2 regions of the Micromonospora sp. WMMD730 genome follow, and region 2 is predicted to be linked to the other one. Evidence: riboswitches for the same ligand, from Rfam matches in the RefSeq annotation. Region 2 holds a riboswitch; the other holds the start of a gene.

Region 1 (8,688 bases), 3.2 Mb from region 2:
TGGGTCTGCATGCCTGCCGGCGTGCTCAGTGGACTCGCACGTGGCACGGCGGTGGTGCGGTGACACCGGCCGGGGTGGCGGTCGGATGCGGCGGTCGGGAGATGCGTCGGCCGCGTCGTCCGGGGTGCGGCGGTCGGGGTCGGACGGCGGTGCGGGCCGCCCCGCGACGGGCCCGCCTCATGCCACGCGAATTGTGCGCATATTCATTTACCATAAACATTGCGTATGAACTTGATGACAGTTCATTCATAGTTAACAATCATTACGTTCGGCGTCGCGCCGACCGCCGTCGGGGCGGTTGGCGCGGGCGCGGCGGGCGGGTCCGGTGCCGATCGGCCCGGCGTCGGCCGGCGGGGGGCGACCCGCGGTGCGGAGGGGCGGGGTATTGTCTCGCAGCGGGATCTTCCCAGAAACAAAGAATTTATCGATTTAACTGCTTCGATGCCTCATCATGGGGGGAAGTAATCCCTTCCATGGAGGTTCCCATGAACGTCTCTCGGCTCGGCGGGCCGACCCTGTCCCTGTACCGCATGGTCATCGGCCTACTGTTCATGCTGCACGGCCTGTCGTCGGTCTTCGGGTTGTTCGGCGGCAACCCGGTTACCGGCAAGGCTGTCCCGCTCGGCGCCTGGCCGGGCTGGTGGGCCGCGCTGATCCAGCTGGTCTGCGGCGCGCTGGTGCTGGCCGGTCTCTTCACCCGGCCCGCGGCGCTGCTCGCGTCCGGCTCGATGGCGTACGCCTACTTCGTGGTGCACCAGCCGGAGGGCCTGCTGCCACTGCGCAACGGCGGCGAGCTGTCCGCGCTGTTCTGCTGGTCGTTCCTGCTGATCGCGGTCCTCGGCCCGGGTTCCTGGGCGCTCGACACGCTGCTCGGCCGCCGGCGCTCCGACGCCCCGGCGGCCCCGGTCTCCGAGCCCGCCTCGGTGTCGGTCTGACGCGCTGACCCGTGTCGCCGGGACCGCCTCGACGAGGCGGCCCCGGCGACACGGCCGGTCAGGGGTTGTAGGGAGCGTCGGTGTGGCTCACCTCGGTGAGCGTGCTGCCGGAGAGCTTGTAGACCGAGGTGCGTTTGATGTCCAGCTCGGCCATGCCCCGGCTGGGGCTGCGGGTCAACCAGACCACGGTGGCCCGCTGTCCGGCCACGCTCACCGACACGACCGGGGTCCGGTCGCCGAGATCGGTCAGCGCCCGGAACACCGGCATGCCGCCGTTGTTGCGCCACACCGCGACGGTGTAGAAGGTGCCGCTGCCCCCGGAGTTGATCGAGACCACGCCGACCGCGTCGTCCGCGCCGTCGCCGTCGAGGTCGCCGATACCGCAGGGCTTCTGGAGCGTCACGGTCGCGCCGTCCTCGCCCGACCACTGCCCCTCGCTCAACGGCAGGTAGTCCGGATAGCCGTTGTAGGGCGTCTTGCTGCTGCCGAGCTTGGCGCCCGCCAGATGGGCGCAGGTCAACGGAGCCTTGACCACCGGTGCCGGGGGAGTGGTGGTGACCGCCGGGGCGGTGGCGGGGGCGCTCTTCTTCTGCGGGGTCGGCTCGACGTCGGTGGGCGTCGGCTCGGCCGTGGCCGCGTTCAGCACCGAGGCCGTGGAGGGCTCGGCGGACGGGCCGACCGTCGGCGCCGCCCCGTCCTTCGTGCCCTGCTCACCCCCGCACGCGGTGAGCAGGCAGACCAGGGCGAGACTGGTGAGGCTCAACGGTATCCGTCGCATTGCCGGGGGTCCTCTCTCGACATCAGATCACCCGCACCGTACTGATCGATGGCAATGCCGGTCATCGGCTCCATGGGCCGCCCGGGTCGGCCTGTCGGAGCGCGGTCAGGGGCCGACCGGAGGGCCGGCGTACGGGTTTCTCCGCCCGGTGCCTACGGACGTGTTGAGCTGGAAACTTCCCCGAAACACCGGTGCCGACCGGGGTGCCCGGTCGATGCCCGGTGGCAGGGTGGCCAACGCCATGGTTCACACCGTGGGAAGCAGGCTGGGCGATGGCCGCGAAGCTGCCTAGACTCGGTCTCACAACTGCATACCTCATCCAGAGGGGCTGAGGGATACGGCCCGACGACGCCCCGGCAACCACCCCGCGCGCTCATCGCTGAGCGTCCGGCGGGGCAGGTGCCAATTCCGTCCCCGCCGCAGGGTGCGATGCGGGGAAAGATGAGAGGAATCGACATGACGTCGACGCTCGCCGCCCCCGGTATCGACACCGCCGCCAGCCCCGCCCGTGCCCTGGTCTGCCGCGCCTGCTCCGCCCGCTATCCGCTCGCCGCGCAGCACGCCTGTTACGAGTGTTTCGGCCCGCTGGAGGTCGACTACGACGCCGCCGCGCTGGCGCGCGTCACCCGCGAGCAGATCGAGGCCGGCCCGCAGAACATCTGGCGGTACGCCGCCCTCCTGCCCGCCGGTCAGGACCCGGCCACCCGGGTCACCCTCGACCCGGGGCTGACCCCGCTGGTGGCGGCGCCCCACCTCGCCGCCGAGCTGGGCATCAGCGCGCCGCTGTGGGTCAAGGACGACAGCGCCAACCCGACCCACTCGTTCAAGGACCGGGTGGTCTCGGTGGCGCTCACCGCCGCGAAGGCGCTCGGCTTCGAGCGGTTCGCCTGCGCCTCGACCGGCAACCTGGCCAACTCGGTGGCCGCCCACGCGGCCCGTGCCGGCGCACCCTCGGTGGTCTTCATCCCGGGCGACCTGGAGCAGGGCAAGGTGATCACCACCGCCGTCTACGGTGGCGACCTGGTCGCCATCGACGGCTCGTACGACGACGTGAACCGGCTCTGCGGCGAACTGGTGGAGACCGACGAGTTCGAGGACACCGCCTTCGTCAACGTCAACGTCCGGCCCTACTACGCCGAGGGCTCCAAGACCCTCGGGTACGAGGTTGCCGAGCAGCTCGGCTGGCGCATCCCGGCCCAGGTGGTCATCCCGATGGCCTCCGGCGAACTGCTCACCAAGATCGACAAGGCGTTCACCGAGCTGGTCGAGATCGGCCTGGTCGAGGCCCCGGCCGGAGGCTGGCGGGTGTTCGGCGCGCAGTCGGCCGGCTGCAATCCGATCGCCGCCGCCCTGCACGCCGACACCGACACCATCACCCCGGTCCGGCCGACCGGCATCGCCAAGTCCCTCAACATCGGCGACCCCGCCGCCGGCCTGTACGCCCTGGAGGCGGTGCGGCGTACCGGCGGCTGGATGGAGTACGTCGACGACGACGAGATCCGCGCCGGCATCCGGCTGCTGGCCCGCACCACAGGCGTCTTCGCCGAGACGGCCGGCGGGGTGACCGTGGCGGTGCTGCGCAAGCTCGTCGAGTCCGGCCGGCTCGACCCGACCGCCGAGACGGTCGTCTTCAACACCGGCGAGGGCCTGAAGACCATCGACGCGGTTGCCGGTCAGGTCGGCCCCACCCACCGGATCAAGCCGTCCCTGCGGGCCGCCCGCGACGCCGGCCTCCTCTCCTGAACCCGGCGCGCCGCCCGCCCCTGCGTCGGTGGTCGACCCATCGGGGCGCGGGTTGCGGTGTCAGCCGGCCGGGACACCGCCACTTCGGCCCCACTGTGTCGATCATGGGCGCAGGGCGGCCCGAGTGGATCTCTGGGTGACCGGGTTTTCGCGGTGCGTGGTGAAAACCCGCCGGGAAGGACTTGACGGCAGGAACCGGGCGGCGGAAGATGCTCCGTGCGGGAGGGCTTTCGCCGGAGACTTTTCAAGTTCTTGCGACCCAACGCCGGAGGCGTTGTGCGAACGTCCCTCCCGACCAACGTGAACCGGGGGCCAGCGGAAATCCGCTGGCCCCCGGTGTCGTCCACGGGAAGACTCGCGGCGTGGCCCTGGACATCGCGACGATCGACCGGACCGATCAGCCCACCCTCGACGCCCTCTACCGGATCGCGGCGACGGTCGAGGCGACGGAATCCCCCGACCTCCCGCCGCTCTGCCGGCGACGCTTCGAGGCGTCGCTGTGGCACCCGATGCCCGGCATCGACACCCGGTGGTCGGTGGCCCGACTCGACGGGGTGCCCGTCGGCTGGGTCCGGGTCAACCTGCACCTGCTGGACAACACCGAGAACGCCAGCATCGAGCTGGCGGTGGACCCGGCGTACCGGCGGCGCGGGGTGGGGCGGGCGTTGTTCGCCCACGCCCGGCGGCTGCTCCGGGAGGCCGGCTGCAAACGGGTGGTCGGCTCCACCGTGACCCCGCTGCCGGACGGACCGGTCGGGGCGACGCCGGACGGACCGGTCGGGGCGACGCCGGGCGGTCCGGGTGGGACGACACCCGATGAGCCGGGTGCGTCGGCGTCGGGCGGGCCGGGCGGGGAGTCGTCGGTCGGCGCGGTCGGGGTCACCCCGGTGGGGGAGTTTCCCGGGGCCGCCTTCGCGGCGGCGCTCGGTGCCCGGCCGGCGCTGGTCGACGTCCGTCGCCGGCTCGACGTCACCGCGCTCGACCGGGACCGGCTGGCGGCGCTGCGGGCCGGGGCGCGGTCGGCCGCCGCCGGCTACCGCACGGTCCGCTGGCACGGCCACCCGCAGTCGGAGCATCTCGCCGACCTCGCCTACCTGGAGGGCCGGCTGCTGGCCGACGCGCCCCTGGGTGACCTGGAGTGGGAACCCGAGCGGGTGGACGCCGAGCGCATCCAGGGCATGGAGCGGGCGCTGGACGCGCGGGGCGTCCGCCGGTACAGCGTCGCCGCCGTGCACGGGGAGTCCGGCCGGCTGGTCGCGTGGAGCATGCTCAGCCTGGCCGCGAACACCACCCGGCACGCCTGGCAGCAGATCACCATCGTCGACCCGGCCCACCGGGGGCACCGGCTCGGCCTGCTCTGCAAGGCCGAGAACCTCGAACACACCCTGGCGTACGAGCCGGAGCTGAGCGTGGTCGACACCTACAACGCGGCGGCGAACAGCCACATGATCGCGATCAACGAGCAGCTCGGGTTCCGGCCGGTGGCCGGGTCCACGGAGTGGCAGTCGACCATCTGATCTGTGACACGCCCCTACTGATCTGGTCGTCATCTGTTGCATGATGGCGGGCATGACGGAGACCCCGCACCCGCTGTACGACAGGCACGCCGACACCCTCCACCGGGCGCTGACCGCGATCACCGAGCGGGGGTACTGGTCGGCGTATCCCGAATCACCCAGCCCCCGGGTGTACGGCGAGACGGCCGCCGCCGACGGGAAGGCCGCCTTCGAGGCGTACCTCGGTGGTGACTTCCCGCTCGACCAGCCCGGCACGGCCGACCGGGTCGCCACCGAGACGAGCCCGTTCGGGGTGGCCCTGGACGTGCGCTACCCGCACCCGGGCGCGGACGAGGTGGTCGCCGCCGCCTCCGCCGCCCTGCCGGCCTGGCGTGACGCCGGCCCGCAGGCCCGGGTGGGGGTCTGCCTGGAGATCCTCGACCGGCTGCACAAGCACATCTTCGAGCTGGCCAACGCGGTGCAGTTCACCAGCGGGCAGGCGTTCGTGATGGCGTTCCAGGCCGGCGGCGCGCACGCGCTGGACCGGGCCCTGGAGGCGATCGCCTACGCGTACGCCGAGATGACCCGGCACCCGGGGACGGCCGGCTGGGAGAAGGCCGCCGGCAAGGGCGACCCGCTGCGGATGACCAAGACGTTCCACGTGGTGCCGCGCGGGGTGGCCCTGGTGATCGGCTGCAACACCTTCCCGACCTGGAACTCGTACCCCGGGCTGTTCGCCTCGCTGGTCACCGGCAACCCGGTGGTGGTCAAGCCGCACCCCCGCGCGGTGCTGCCCCTGGCGATCACCGTGAAGTACGCCCGGGAGGTGCTCGCCGAGGCCGGCTTCGACCCCGACCTGGTGCTGCTCGCCCCCGAGGCCCCCGGCGAGAAGCTGGCCTCGACCTTGGCCCTGCACCCCGCAGTGAAGATCGTCGACTTCACCGGTTCCACCGGGTACGGAGACTGGCTGGAGGCCAACGCCCGGCAGGCGACGGTCTACACCGAGAAGGCCGGCCTGAACACCGTCGTGATCGACTCCACCGACGACTTCGCCGGGATGTGCCGCAACCTCGGCTTCACGCTGACCCTCTACAGCGGGCAGATGTGCACGACCTCGCAGAACATTTTGATCCCGGCCGGGGGCATCGCCACCGACCAGGGGCACAAGAGCTTCGACGAGGTGGCCGCCGGCATCGCCGCCACCATCGGCAAGCTCACCGCCGACCCGGCCCGGGGCGTCGAGCTGACCGGCGCGATCGTCAACGACGGGGTGCTGGAACGGCTCGACGAGGTCACCAAGGTCGGCGAGACCGTGCTGGAGTCGCGTACCGTCGCCCACCCGGCGCTGCCCGACGCGGTGGTCCGGACGCCCACCGTCGTCAAGCTCGCCGCCACCGACACCGAGGTCTACGGCCGGGAGTGGTTCGGGCCGATCTCGTTCGTCATCGCCACCGACTCGACCGCGCACAGCATCGAGATCATGCGGTCCACCGTGGGGGAGTCCGGCGCGCTGACCGCCGCCGTCTACTCCACCGACGAGGCGGTGCTGGACGCCGTCGAGGCCGCCGCGATCGACGTCGGGGTGCACCTGTCGGCCAACCTGACCGGCGGGGTCTTCGTCAACCAGTCCGCCGCCTTCTCGGACTTCCACGGCAGCGGCGCGAACCCGGCCGCCAACGCCGCCCTCACCGACGGCGCGTACGTGGCCAACCGTTTCCGCATCGTCCAGTCCCGCCGCCCCGCCTGACCCGCCCCCGGCCTCCCCCGCCCCGCCCCGCTCCGCCCCGCTCCGACCCCCGCTTCCGCCCCGGTGATCAAGAAGTTTGCGTCAGATCCGGGCCTCCGGTTGACCTGAACCTCTTGATCACCGGGGCCGGGTGGGCGGGGTCGGGGTGGAGCGGGGGACGGTCGGGGGTCGGGCGGCCAGGGGCGGGGTGGAGGTCAGGCGGGGCGGCGCATCTGGAGTTCGGTGAGGGCCGGGATCTTGGGGTGCGGGACGCGTACCCCGGTGTCGGTGAAGCCCAGGCGGTGGTAGGCCCGGCAGGCGCGGTCGTTGCCGACCACCACCTCCAGCATGAGCTGCGGTCGGCCGCAGGCGCGCGACCAGGCGGCGACCTCGTCGATCAGCGCACCGAGCAGTCCGCTGCCCCGCCAGGAGGGGGTCACGTAGACCGCGTAGACGACGGTCAGGTCCGGCTCGTCGGGGGAGAGGGTGCCGCCCGCGTGCCCGACCAGCCGGCCGCCGGGGTCGGCCACGAACTGGGCGGTGTGACACCCCTGGGACACGTACGCGATCCGGGCCGCGTAGTCGGCGTGCGGCCGGGCGGCGGCCTCGGCGACGGTCTCCAGGAAGGCCAGTGGCGCGTCCGCGAGCATCTCCAGCCGCAGCGCCCGCATCCGGGCCGCGTCCTGCGGACGCACCCGGTGCACGGGGGCCGTGCGGGTCGCCGGTGGGGCCGGGGCAGAGGTCATGGAGGCATGCATACCGCAGCGACGTTCACCGATGGGTAACCGGGTCGATACCCGTCTGATTTGACCCCATTTGTGGTCGTGCGCTGTCGTCACTCCTCGTGTAGCGTGCGATTTCGGTCACCGATTCAGCGGCCCTCACCGACCGCCGCAACGGTGGCTCTCCGCTGTCGGCCCGCCGGCAATCCGGAGTTGGAGAACGCCGCGCAGAGTGAGGAAGTGCACCGTGGCACAGGGCACCGTCAAGTGGTTCAACTCCGAAAAGGGCTACGGCTTCATCGCCGTCGACGGCGGGCAGGACGTCTTCGTCCACTTCTCCGCCATCGAAATGGACGGCTACAAGGCGCTCGACGACGGTCAGCGGGTGGAGTTCGAGATCGCCCAGGGCCAGAAGGGCCCGCAGGCCGAACAGGTCCGCGTCATCGCCTGACCTTCCGCCGGTCCCGCCCCGTCCCCGGTGACGGGGCGCATCGGGTTCCCACCCCGGGCTGTTGCCCCGGCGGCCGGGCGGGTTCCCACCCGTCGGGTGCACCGGGTGACGGCTGGCGGTAGCGACCGGTGCCGGGAAAGATCGTGAACCGTCCAGGCGTCCCGCTGAGGAGGGTTCATGTCCGACCAGTCGCCTTCGGGTCCACCCGACCCCGCTTCCGGGTCTCCGGGTGGTCCGTGGGGGCAACCGCCCTGGGGCACGCCCTCCGGCCAGCCCGGCTGGGGCGCGCCGCCCGGTCAGCCCGGCTGGGGGACGCCCGGGGCCTGGGCGCCGGGCTGGGGCCATCCGCCCGCCGGCAGTCTCCCGCCCGGGGTCGGTCCGTATCCGGGCCAGGGCGGCGGTCCCGCGCCGTACGCCGGCCCGTGGGGCCCCGAGGACCCGCTGGTCAACCCCCCGTACGCCGGCCTGGAGGGGTGGTTGAGCCGGTGTGCCGGCGCGGTGCGGCGCAGTTGGCGGCCCCTGCTGCCGCTGATGCTGCTCACCCAGGTCGTGCCGGCGGTGGCGGTGTCCCTGCTCTCGCTCGGCATGGGACCCGACGCCACCATGCTGCCCGCCGACGGCTCGCTGCCCGAGGACTACCTCAGCGACCTGGTGATCTACGGCGTCTCGGTGTTCCTGGTCGCGCTGGCGTTCGGGGTGGTGCAGGGCATCGGCTGGGCCGGTGGGACCTGGGTGGTGGCCCGGCAGGCCGCCGGCCAACCCGCCGACCTGCCCGGCGCGCTGCGCTACGGCGCGCGCCGCTGCCTCGGCCTGTGGGGCTGGATGCTGGTGCTGGGC
Region 2 (8,688 bases):
TGCCGCCGCAGGCCCGCCCGCACGACCTGCGGCAGGGGGTGTTCCAGCCGTCACCGGACCTGCCGCTGATCACCCTGCGGATCGGCCGGGGCGAGCGGTGGATCACCGAGTACTACCCGTGCGAGCGGGTCGAGGTCGACGGCGACCACTGGAGGGTGTCGCTGCGGGTGACCGACCTCGACTGGGCCCGCCGCTTCGTGCTCGGGCTCGGCCCGGACGTCACCGTCCTCGCCCCGGTCGAGCTGGCGACCCAGGTACGCGCCCAGGCCACCGCCGCGTTGGAGGCGTACGCGACGCCCGGCGGCCTCGGCCTGCCCGGCGGGCGCGGTGACGTGCCGGTAGGCTGACCGCCGTGGTGAAGTGGATCGTTCTGGCGGTGCTGCTGTTCGCGCTGGTCGTGTTGGCCCTGGCGGTCCGTCCGGTGCTGGTGCGACTGCCCCGGCTGCGCCGGGCGGCGATGGCGTTGCAACGTCGCCAGGCCGAGGCCGAGACGCTGCGGCACAGCGCCGAGGCGTTGCAGGAACGGGCCGAGGTGCTGCAACGGCAGACCGAGACGACCCAGCAGCGGCTCGAACTGATCAAGGCCAAGCGCGGGAGTTGATCGACAGCGGTCGGTGGGCGACCCGCCCGGGGCCCGTCCGGAGTCCGTTTCACGCAGCTCTGCACCCGTCCAGGTGGTTGACGGGACACTCGCAGGTGGTCAAGACTTCACCGGCCGGGCCGCATCAGCGGTGGCCCGGCGGGTGGCAGCAGCCCGTCACGCACGTACGATGGGCTTCGACACACCCTTCGACACAGAGCGACTGGAGCTTCCCATGGGTGCCCTCAAGCCGTGGCACATCGCCGTACTCGTGGTCGTGCTGATCCTGCTGTTCGGTGCGAAGCGGCTCCCCGACGCGGCCCGCTCGCTCGGCCGTTCGCTGCGGATCATCAAGGCGGAGACCAAGAGCCTGGCCGACGACGACCGCGACCTGGCCGAGAAGGCCGACGCGCAGGCCGGCTACCAGCCGCTGCCGCCCCAGCAGCAGCCCGTGCAGCAGCAGCCGTACGCGCCGCAGCCCCAGCAGCAGTACGCCCCGCAGCCTCAGCAGCAGTACGCCCCGCCGCAGGCTCCGCAGCAGCCGCTCGCCCCGCCGGTCGACCCGGTGCAGCGCGTCCGCGACAACTGACCGAAGGGCCCGATCACCGTGGCCTTCGCGCTCCGTAAACGTGGCCCCAGCACCTTCGAACGGGCCTCCGACGGTTCCATGACCCTGATGGAGCATGTCCGCGAGCTGCGGAACCGGCTGTTCCGTGCCTCGCTGGCGATCGTGGTGGGTCTGATCGTGGGCTTCTGGCTCTCCCAGCCCGCGTTCGACCTACTCAGAGAGCCGTACTGCCGACTGCCCGGCGCCACCGACGCGATGGGCGATTGTCAGCAGTTTCTCCAGCTGTCACCGGCGGACGGTTTCGTCCTCAGGCTCAAGCTGGCGCTCTGGATCGGTCTGATCGTCGGCGCGCCCGTCTGGCTCTACCAGCTGTGGGCGTTCATCGCGCCCGGCCTGCACCGGCACGAACGCAAGTGGGCGTACGTCTTCGTGATGATCGCGGCGCCGCTGTTCGCCGCCGGGGCGGTCCTGGCCTACGTGGTGGTGGACAAGGGTCTCGCGTTCCTGATGGAGTCCGGTGTCACCGGGCTGTCCACCCAGCTCGAGGTGACCCGCTACATCTCGTTCGTCACGAACATGATCCTGCTGTTCGGGGTGGCGTTCGAGTTCCCGCTGATCCTGTTGATGCTCAACTTCACCGGTGTGGCGAGCGCGAAGCGCCTGCTGAGCTGGTGGCGGGCGGTCATCTTCATCTGCTTCGCGTTCGCCGCGATCGCCACCCCGGACCCGGGTCCGTTCGGCATGACGCTGCTGGCCCTCTCGCTGTCGCTGCTGTACTTCGTCGCGGTCGGGGTGGCGTTCATCAACGACCGGCGCAGGAAGCGGCGCGACGGCTCCTACGCGGGGTTGAACGACGACGAGGTGTCGCCTCTGGAGTTGGACGACGACCCGGTGGTGGCCACGCCGGAGCTGGAGTTGTCCGAGCCGGTGCACGCCTCCGAGCCGGTCGCCCCGCCCAAACCGATCGACCGCCGCTACGACGACATGACCTGACCGCCGGGCTATCCGCACCATCCGACGCCGCTCCCGCCCTGCCGGGAGCGGCGTCGCCCGTCTCAGAGCACCTGCGACAGGAAGCGGCGCAGCCGGGGATGCCGCGGTGACTCGAAGACCGCCTCCGGTGCGCCGGCCTCCAACACGACGCCGTGGTCCATGAACGCGACGGTGTCGGCGACCGAGCGGGCGAAGCCCATCTCGTGGGTGACCACCACCATCGTCATGCCCCCGGCGGCAAGGTCGGCCATCACCCCGAGCACCCCCTTGACCAGCTCCGGGTCCAGTGCCGAGGTGGCCTCGTCGAAGAGCATCACCTGGGGTTGCAGGGCCAGCGCGCGGGCGATCGCGACCCGCTGCTGCTGCCCGCCGGAGAGGTGGGCGGGCCGGGAGTCGGCCTTGGCGGCGAGGCCGACCAGCGCCAACTGGGAACGGGCCAGCGCCACCGCCTCCTCCTCGGGCAGCTTCTTGAGCCGGCGCAAGGCCAGGGTGATGTTGCGCAGCACGGTCATGTGCGGGAACAGGTTGAACTGCTGGAAGACCATCCCGACCCGCTGCCGCAGGGCGTCCGGGTCGTCGCGCAGCACACTGCGCCCGTCGAGCAGGACGTCACCGGAGTCCGGTTCGATCAGCCGGTTGACGGTGCGCAGCAGGGTGGACTTGCCGGAGCCGGACGGGCCGATGACGCAGGCCGTGGCGCCCCGGGCGACGTCCAGGTCGACGCCGCGTAGCACCCGGTTCGCCCCGAAGGCCAGGTGCACGTCGCGGACGGCGAGGCTGACCGAAATGGTGGTCGCGGTGCCGGTGCTCATCGGGGGTCCTCCCGGGTGGGGCGCGGTTGCGGTAGGGCGGTCTCGCCGGCCAGGGCCAGCCCGCCGTCGTCGTCGGGATCGACGGTGACCGTCCGGCCCCGACGCAGCCGGCGGTCGATGGCGTTGACCGCGTGGGTCAGCGGCACGGTCAGCAGCAGGTAGCACAGGCCGGCCAGCAGCAGCGCCGACTGGTTGCCGGTGTTGGCGGCGTAGTCCTGCCCGATCCGGAACAGTTCCCGCTGGCTGGCCAGCAGGCCCAGGAAGTAGACCAGGCTGGAGTCCTTGATCAGCGCGATCAGCTGGTTCACCCAGGCCGGCAGTACCCGGCGTACCCCCTGCGGGACGATCACCAGGCGCATCGCCTCACCCCAGGAGAAGCCCAGCGCGCGGGCGCCCTCCAGCTGCGCGGCCTCCACGCTCTGGATACCGGAGCGGAAGATCTCCCCGATGTACGCGGCGGCGATCAGCGACAGCGCCAGGATGCCCAGCGGGTACGGGTTGGGGCCCCACACCTGCATGCCGAGCGGGGCCAGGCCGACGCCGATCAGCAGGATGGTGGCGGCGGCCGGCAGGCCCCGGAACACGTCGGTGTAGACCCGGGCCGGCCACCGCAACCACCGGGTACGGGAGATGCCCGCCACGGCCAGCGCCATGCCCAGTACCGAGCCGAGCAGGGCGGCGGAGACCGCCAGGATCAGCGTGTTGGGCAGCCCGACGGTCAGCATCTCGGGCAGCGCCTCGCGCATGGAGTCCCCGTCGAAGAAGGTCTCCCACAGGGTGCTCAACGGATCCATCGTGTTCTCCTACCGCCCCGCTCGCTGGTCTGGTCGTACCGTCAGGAGGTGGCCGACGTCGACGGCGTCGCCGCGCCCGGGGCGGTGACGTCGCCGCTGCCGGGGGTGAAGCCGGCCGGGATCGGCCGCCCCGGGTAGTACTGCTGCTGGAGCCGGGTCCAGGTGCCGTCGGCGATGACCTCGTCGAGGCCCTTGTCCAGCGCCTCACGCAGCGCGTCGTTGCCCTTGGCGACGGCGTACGCGGTGGGGGCCGGGCTCAGTTCGGTGGCCGCCACCGTGATCTTGCCGTTGCTGTCGGCGGCCGACTTCTCGCCGATCTCGGCGGGGGCGATCCAGGCGTCGGCGGTGCCGGCCTTGAGCTGGTTGATCGCCCCGTTGTAGTCGGGCACCCGCACCGGGTCGAGCTTGCGTGAGGTGGCGTAGTCGTCCTGCACGGTGCCCTGGACGACCACCACCCGCTTGCCGGCGAGCTGGTCGAAGCCGGTGAGCGGGGAACCGGCCGGCACGTCGAGGCCGAAGTAGCCGAAGTCGTAGCCGTTGCCGAAGTCGACGGTCTTCTTGCGTGCCTCGGTGACGGTGATCGAGGAGCTGCCGACGTCGAACTTGCGGTTGTTGACCTGGGAGAGCAGCGCCGAGAAGTCGGTGCCGACGAATTCGACCTTCAGCCCGACCCTGCCGGCGACGGCGACGAGCAGGTCGTTGTCGAAGCCGGTGAACGTGCCGTCCTTGAGGTAGACGTTCGGTGGGGCGTCGGTGAGCGTGCCGGCGCGCAGCACCCCCGGCTGGAGCAGGCCGTACGGGTTGTCGGCCGCCTCGGAGTCGCCGCCGCAGCCGGTCAACGCGGTGCCGGCGAGCAGGGCGGCGACGCCGAGCGCGGCGACCCGCGTCCAGGTGGCGCGGAACAGTCGGAGTGTGGGCAGGGCAGGAAGGAATCGCACGGGTGTCTCCGGAGGTGGTCGGGCGGCGGCGGACGCGCGCCGCCGACGGGATGCCCACCGGGCATCCCGCTGAGGTGTCACGGGAAGAGGGGTTCGACTAGCGGCGGCGACATGAGTCGCTGTGCACCCGCATGAGGTCGACGTGTCGCCGCCTGACCAGCCGGACGCCGACGGACCGGACGCCGGGCCGGATCACGGCGGTGACGCCGTCGCCGGGTGGGGCGGGTGAGTGGTTCGACACGGGTTCTCCCTGATCGGTGTCGACCTGGGGTGACCAGGCCACGCTTGCACCGGGTCGTTCACCGGTGCCTGGTCCTCACCCGGAGCACCCCACCGTGGCGGAGGGTTGCCGGCCAGCGAGCCGGGGCTTGACGCTGGCGCTCATGACCTGCCCGAAATCTAGCAGCAGCGACCGGCGGGTCGTCCACCCGTTATGACGGCCCTCACGTCCGCCCCTTACCGGCGGCCGGCTCGCGCGGTGGTCGGGCGGCGCAGGACCTCGGCGTCGTAGCGGACCCGGGCCGCCTGCACGTCGGGGAGGTGGGTGGTGGCCCAGGCTTCCAGGCCGGAGACCAGGTCGAGCAGGCTGCGGCCGAGGTCGGTGAGGGCGTAGTCGACCCGGGGCGGGACGCTGGCGTGCACGGTGCGGGTGACCAGACCGTCGCGTTCCAGCCCGCGCAGGGTCTGGGTGAGCATCTTCTGGCTGATTCCGTCGATGTGCTCGGCCAGTTCGCCGTAGCGGCGTTCGCCGTCGGCGAGGGTGAGCACGACCAGCACGCTCCACCGGTCACCGATCCGGTCGATGACCTGCCGGCTGCCGCAGTCGCGTTGGAACGGGTCGGGTCGCATCACTTTACTCTCTATCAGTGCGTCACAAACTTCAAGGTGCCTACTCTCTGCCGGGAAGTATCGGCTCCCACCTGCGTGTTGGCCAGTACGACAAGAGCACGCCACCCGAAGGAGAGCGCCATGTCCGTCGTCGTCACCGGGGCCACCGGCCACCTGGGCCGCCTCATCGTCGAATCCCTGCTGCGCCGGGGCGTACCCGCCGGGCAGATCGTGGCCCTCGGCCGCTCCGTGGACCGGCTCGCCGACCTCGCCGAGCGGGGCGTCGTGGTGCGGACGGCCGACTACACCGACCCCGACTCACTGCGCGCCGCCTTCGCCGACGCCGAGAAGCTGATGTTCGTCTCCGGCAGCGAGGCCGGGCAGCGGGTGCCGCAGCACCACAACGTGATCGAGGCCGCCCGTCAGGCGGGCGTCGGCCTGGTCGTCTACACCAGCATCGCCCACGCCGACACCTCCGACCTGCTGCTGGCCGCCGAACACCGGGCCACCGAGGAGGAACTGCGCGCCTCGGGCCTGCCGTACGTGCTGCTGCGCAACAGCTGGTACCTGGAGAACTACACAGGTCAACTGGCCAACTACCTGGCCCACGGGGTCGCCGGGTCGGCCGGCGACGGCCGGGTCAGCGCCGCCACCCGGGCCGACTACGCCGAGGCCGCCGCCGAGGTGCTCACCACGCAGGGGCACACCGGTCGGGTCTACGAACTGGGCGGCGAGGCGTTCACCATGACCGAACTGGCCGCCGAGGTGTCCCGCCAGAGTGGACGCGACGTCCGCTACACCGACCTGCCGGTGCCGGCGTACACCGAGCTGCTCGTCTCCGCCGGGCTGCCCGAGCCGTACGCGGCCACCCTCGCCGACGCCGACCGGGGCCTCGCCCACGGCGCGCTGTACGTGCCCGTGGCGGACCTGGAGAAGCTGCTCGGCCGCCGGCCCACCACCCTCGCCGAGGCCCTGCGCGCCGCCGGCTGAGCCGACCGCAGGGGCGGGCGCGGCACCGGATAACCGGTGGAGCGGGCCCGCCACCGGCCCGACAATGCTCGACATGGATCATCACACGCTGGTGCGGACCAGCAAACGGATCGCGCTGGCCCTGCGCCACCGACCCGCCCGGTTCGGCCTCGCCCCCGACCCGGGCGGGTGGGTGGCCGTCACCGACCTGCTGGCCGCCCTGCGCATCGACAGGTCCACCCTCGACGCCGTGGTCGCCGGCAACGACAAGCAACGGTTCGCGGTGACCCGGGACGCCGACGGGGTGGAACGCATCCGGGCCAGCCAGGGCCACTCCTACCCGGTCGACCTGGGGTTGACCGCGCAACCACCACCCGCCCGGCTCTACCACGGCACCGGGGCCGCGGCCCTCGACTCGATCCGCGCCACCGGGCTGAACCGGGGCGGACGGCACCACGTACACCTGTCGCCGGACGTGCCGACGGCCCGGCGGGTCGGGGCCCGCCGGGGTGGCGCGGTGGTGGTGCTGACCGTCGACGCGGCGGCCATGGCCCGCGACGGGCACACCTTCTACCGCAGCGCCAACGGCGTGTGGCTCACCGACGCGGTGCCGCCCGCCTACCTGGCCTGACCAGCCACCGCGGGCAGCTTGCCGCAGGTGCGTGCGGGGGCGGCCGGCCCCGGGTGCGGGTATGGTGCGGATTGTCGCGCACCCCGGTGCGTCGGGCCCACCGTCGGGCCGGGGGCCGACGCGCCCCCCACCACGGGCAGCCCGGGGGACGCCCGCCGGAAAGGAGCCGTGTGATGGCAGCGCCCCCGCTCTCCCCGCACGACGCCCTGACCCGACTCGGCCGGATCCGCCTCGACGAGGTGGGTGTGGACGAGGTGTTGGGGATGATCGCCGACCTGGCCTGCCGCAGCCTGCGTGGCGTGTCCGAGGTGTCGGTGACCCTGCTGCGCGGTGGCAGCCCGCAGAGCGTCGCCGTCACCGGCGACGCCGCGCTGCGGCTCGACGAGTGGCAGTACCGGCAGGGCCACGGCCCGTGCCTGGACGCCTCGGTCACCGGCGACACCCTCGTCGTGTCCGACACCGGCACCGAGGAACGCTGGCCGGGCTGGGCGACGCGGGCCGCCGACGCCGGCATCGGCAGCGTGGTCGCGATCGGCCTGCCGATCCAGGAGGCGGTGGTGGGCGCCCTCAACCTCTACGGCGCCCGGCCGCACACGTTCGACGCCGAGACGGTGGAACTGGCCCGGACGTTCGCCGCGTACGCGGCGGTGGCCCTGGCCAACGCCCACCTCTACGCCAGCACCGCGACCCTGGCCGAACAGATGCGCTCGGCGATGGAGAGCCGGGCGGTGATCGAGCAGGCCAAGGGCATCATCATGGGGCAACGCCGGTGCACCGCCGACGAGGCCTTCGGCATCCTCGCCAAGCTCTCCCAGGACTCCCACCGCAAGCTGCGCGACGTCGCCGCAGCCCTCGTCGGCCGGGCCACCGCCGGTAGCCGCTGAACCCCCGTGCCTCAGCGGTCGGCGGCGGTGGGCTGACCGGGCACCGACCGGCTGACCTGCCGCACCAGGGCCTCCGCCACGTCCCGCAGCTTGCGGTTGGAATTCTGCGACACCCGGGCCAGCATCGCGAACGCCTCGTCGGCCGTGCACCGGCGTTGCCCCATGATGATGCCCTTGGCCTGCTCGATCACCGCCCGGTTGCGCATCGCCTCCTGCATCTGCCCGGCCAGGGTCGCGGTGCTGTCGTAGAGGTGGGCGTTGGCCAGGGCCACCGCGGCGTGGTCGGCGAACGTCCGGGCCGGCGCGACCAGCGGGCCGAACGCGCCGACCCGGGTGGCGTAGAGGTTCAGGGCGCCCACCACCGCCTCCTGGATCGGCAGGCCCAGCGACATCGACGAGCACACCCCCACGGCGTGCGCCCGGGCCGCCCACTCCGGCCAGCGCCGCTCCTCGGTCATGTCCGCCACGATCAGCACCGTGCCGGTGGTGGCCGCGTCCAGGCTCGGGCCACGGCCCTGTTCGAACTGCCACCTGTCGAGCTGGAGCGCGAGCTCGCCGGTGTGGGCGGCGGTGGTCGCCTCGGTGCCGTGCACCAGGGTCACCGTCACCTCGGCGGCGTCCGGGATGCTCTCCAGGGCCACCTCGGTGATCCGGGACAGGACGGCATCGAGGCCCATCTCGTCGTGGCGGA

What was found. Region 2 has a riboswitch for S-adenosylmethionine ahead of ACN265_RS15140 (ABC transporter substrate-binding protein). Riboswitches for the same ligand answer to the same signal wherever they lie in the genome.
Region 1: another riboswitch for S-adenosylmethionine. It lies ahead of thrC (threonine synthase); the one in region 2 lies ahead of ACN265_RS15140 (ABC transporter substrate-binding protein).

What each region holds. Positions count from the first base shown of each region.
Region 1 covers NZ_JBMHML010000002.1:282,660-291,347, forward strand. Annotated here, with positions in the region: gene ACN265_RS01310 (DoxX family protein) at 486-935, shown strand; gene ACN265_RS01315 (hypothetical protein) at 994-1,698, opposite strand; SAM riboswitch class I at 2,026-2,161, shown strand; gene thrC (threonine synthase) at 2,170-3,456, shown strand; gene ACN265_RS01325 (GNAT family N-acetyltransferase) at 3,819-4,973, shown strand; gene paaN (phenylacetic acid degradation protein PaaN) at 5,026-6,699, shown strand; gene ACN265_RS01335 (GNAT family N-acetyltransferase) at 6,894-7,424, opposite strand; gene ACN265_RS01340 (cold-shock protein) at 7,648-7,851, shown strand; gene ACN265_RS01345 (hypothetical protein) at 8,329-8,688, shown strand, end outside.
Region 2 covers NZ_JBMHML010000002.1:3,460,090-3,468,777, reverse strand. Annotated here, with positions in the region: gene ACN265_RS15170 (helix-turn-helix transcriptional regulator) at 1-347, shown strand, start outside; gene ACN265_RS15165 (hypothetical protein) at 353-601, shown strand; gene tatA (Sec-independent protein translocase subunit TatA) at 816-1,169, shown strand; gene tatC (twin-arginine translocase subunit TatC) at 1,188-2,141, shown strand; gene ACN265_RS15150 (amino acid ABC transporter ATP-binding protein) at 2,204-2,953, opposite strand; gene ACN265_RS15145 (amino acid ABC transporter permease) at 2,950-3,747, opposite strand; gene ACN265_RS15140 (ABC transporter substrate-binding protein) at 3,789-4,685, opposite strand; SAM riboswitch class IV at 4,962-5,074, opposite strand; gene ACN265_RS15135 (winged helix-turn-helix transcriptional regulator) at 5,142-5,534, opposite strand; gene ACN265_RS15130 (SDR family oxidoreductase) at 5,655-6,503, shown strand; gene ACN265_RS15125 (RNA 2'-phosphotransferase) at 6,577-7,113, shown strand; gene ACN265_RS15120 (GAF and ANTAR domain-containing protein) at 7,287-7,997, shown strand; gene ACN265_RS15115 (GAF and ANTAR domain-containing protein) at 8,009-8,688, opposite strand, start outside.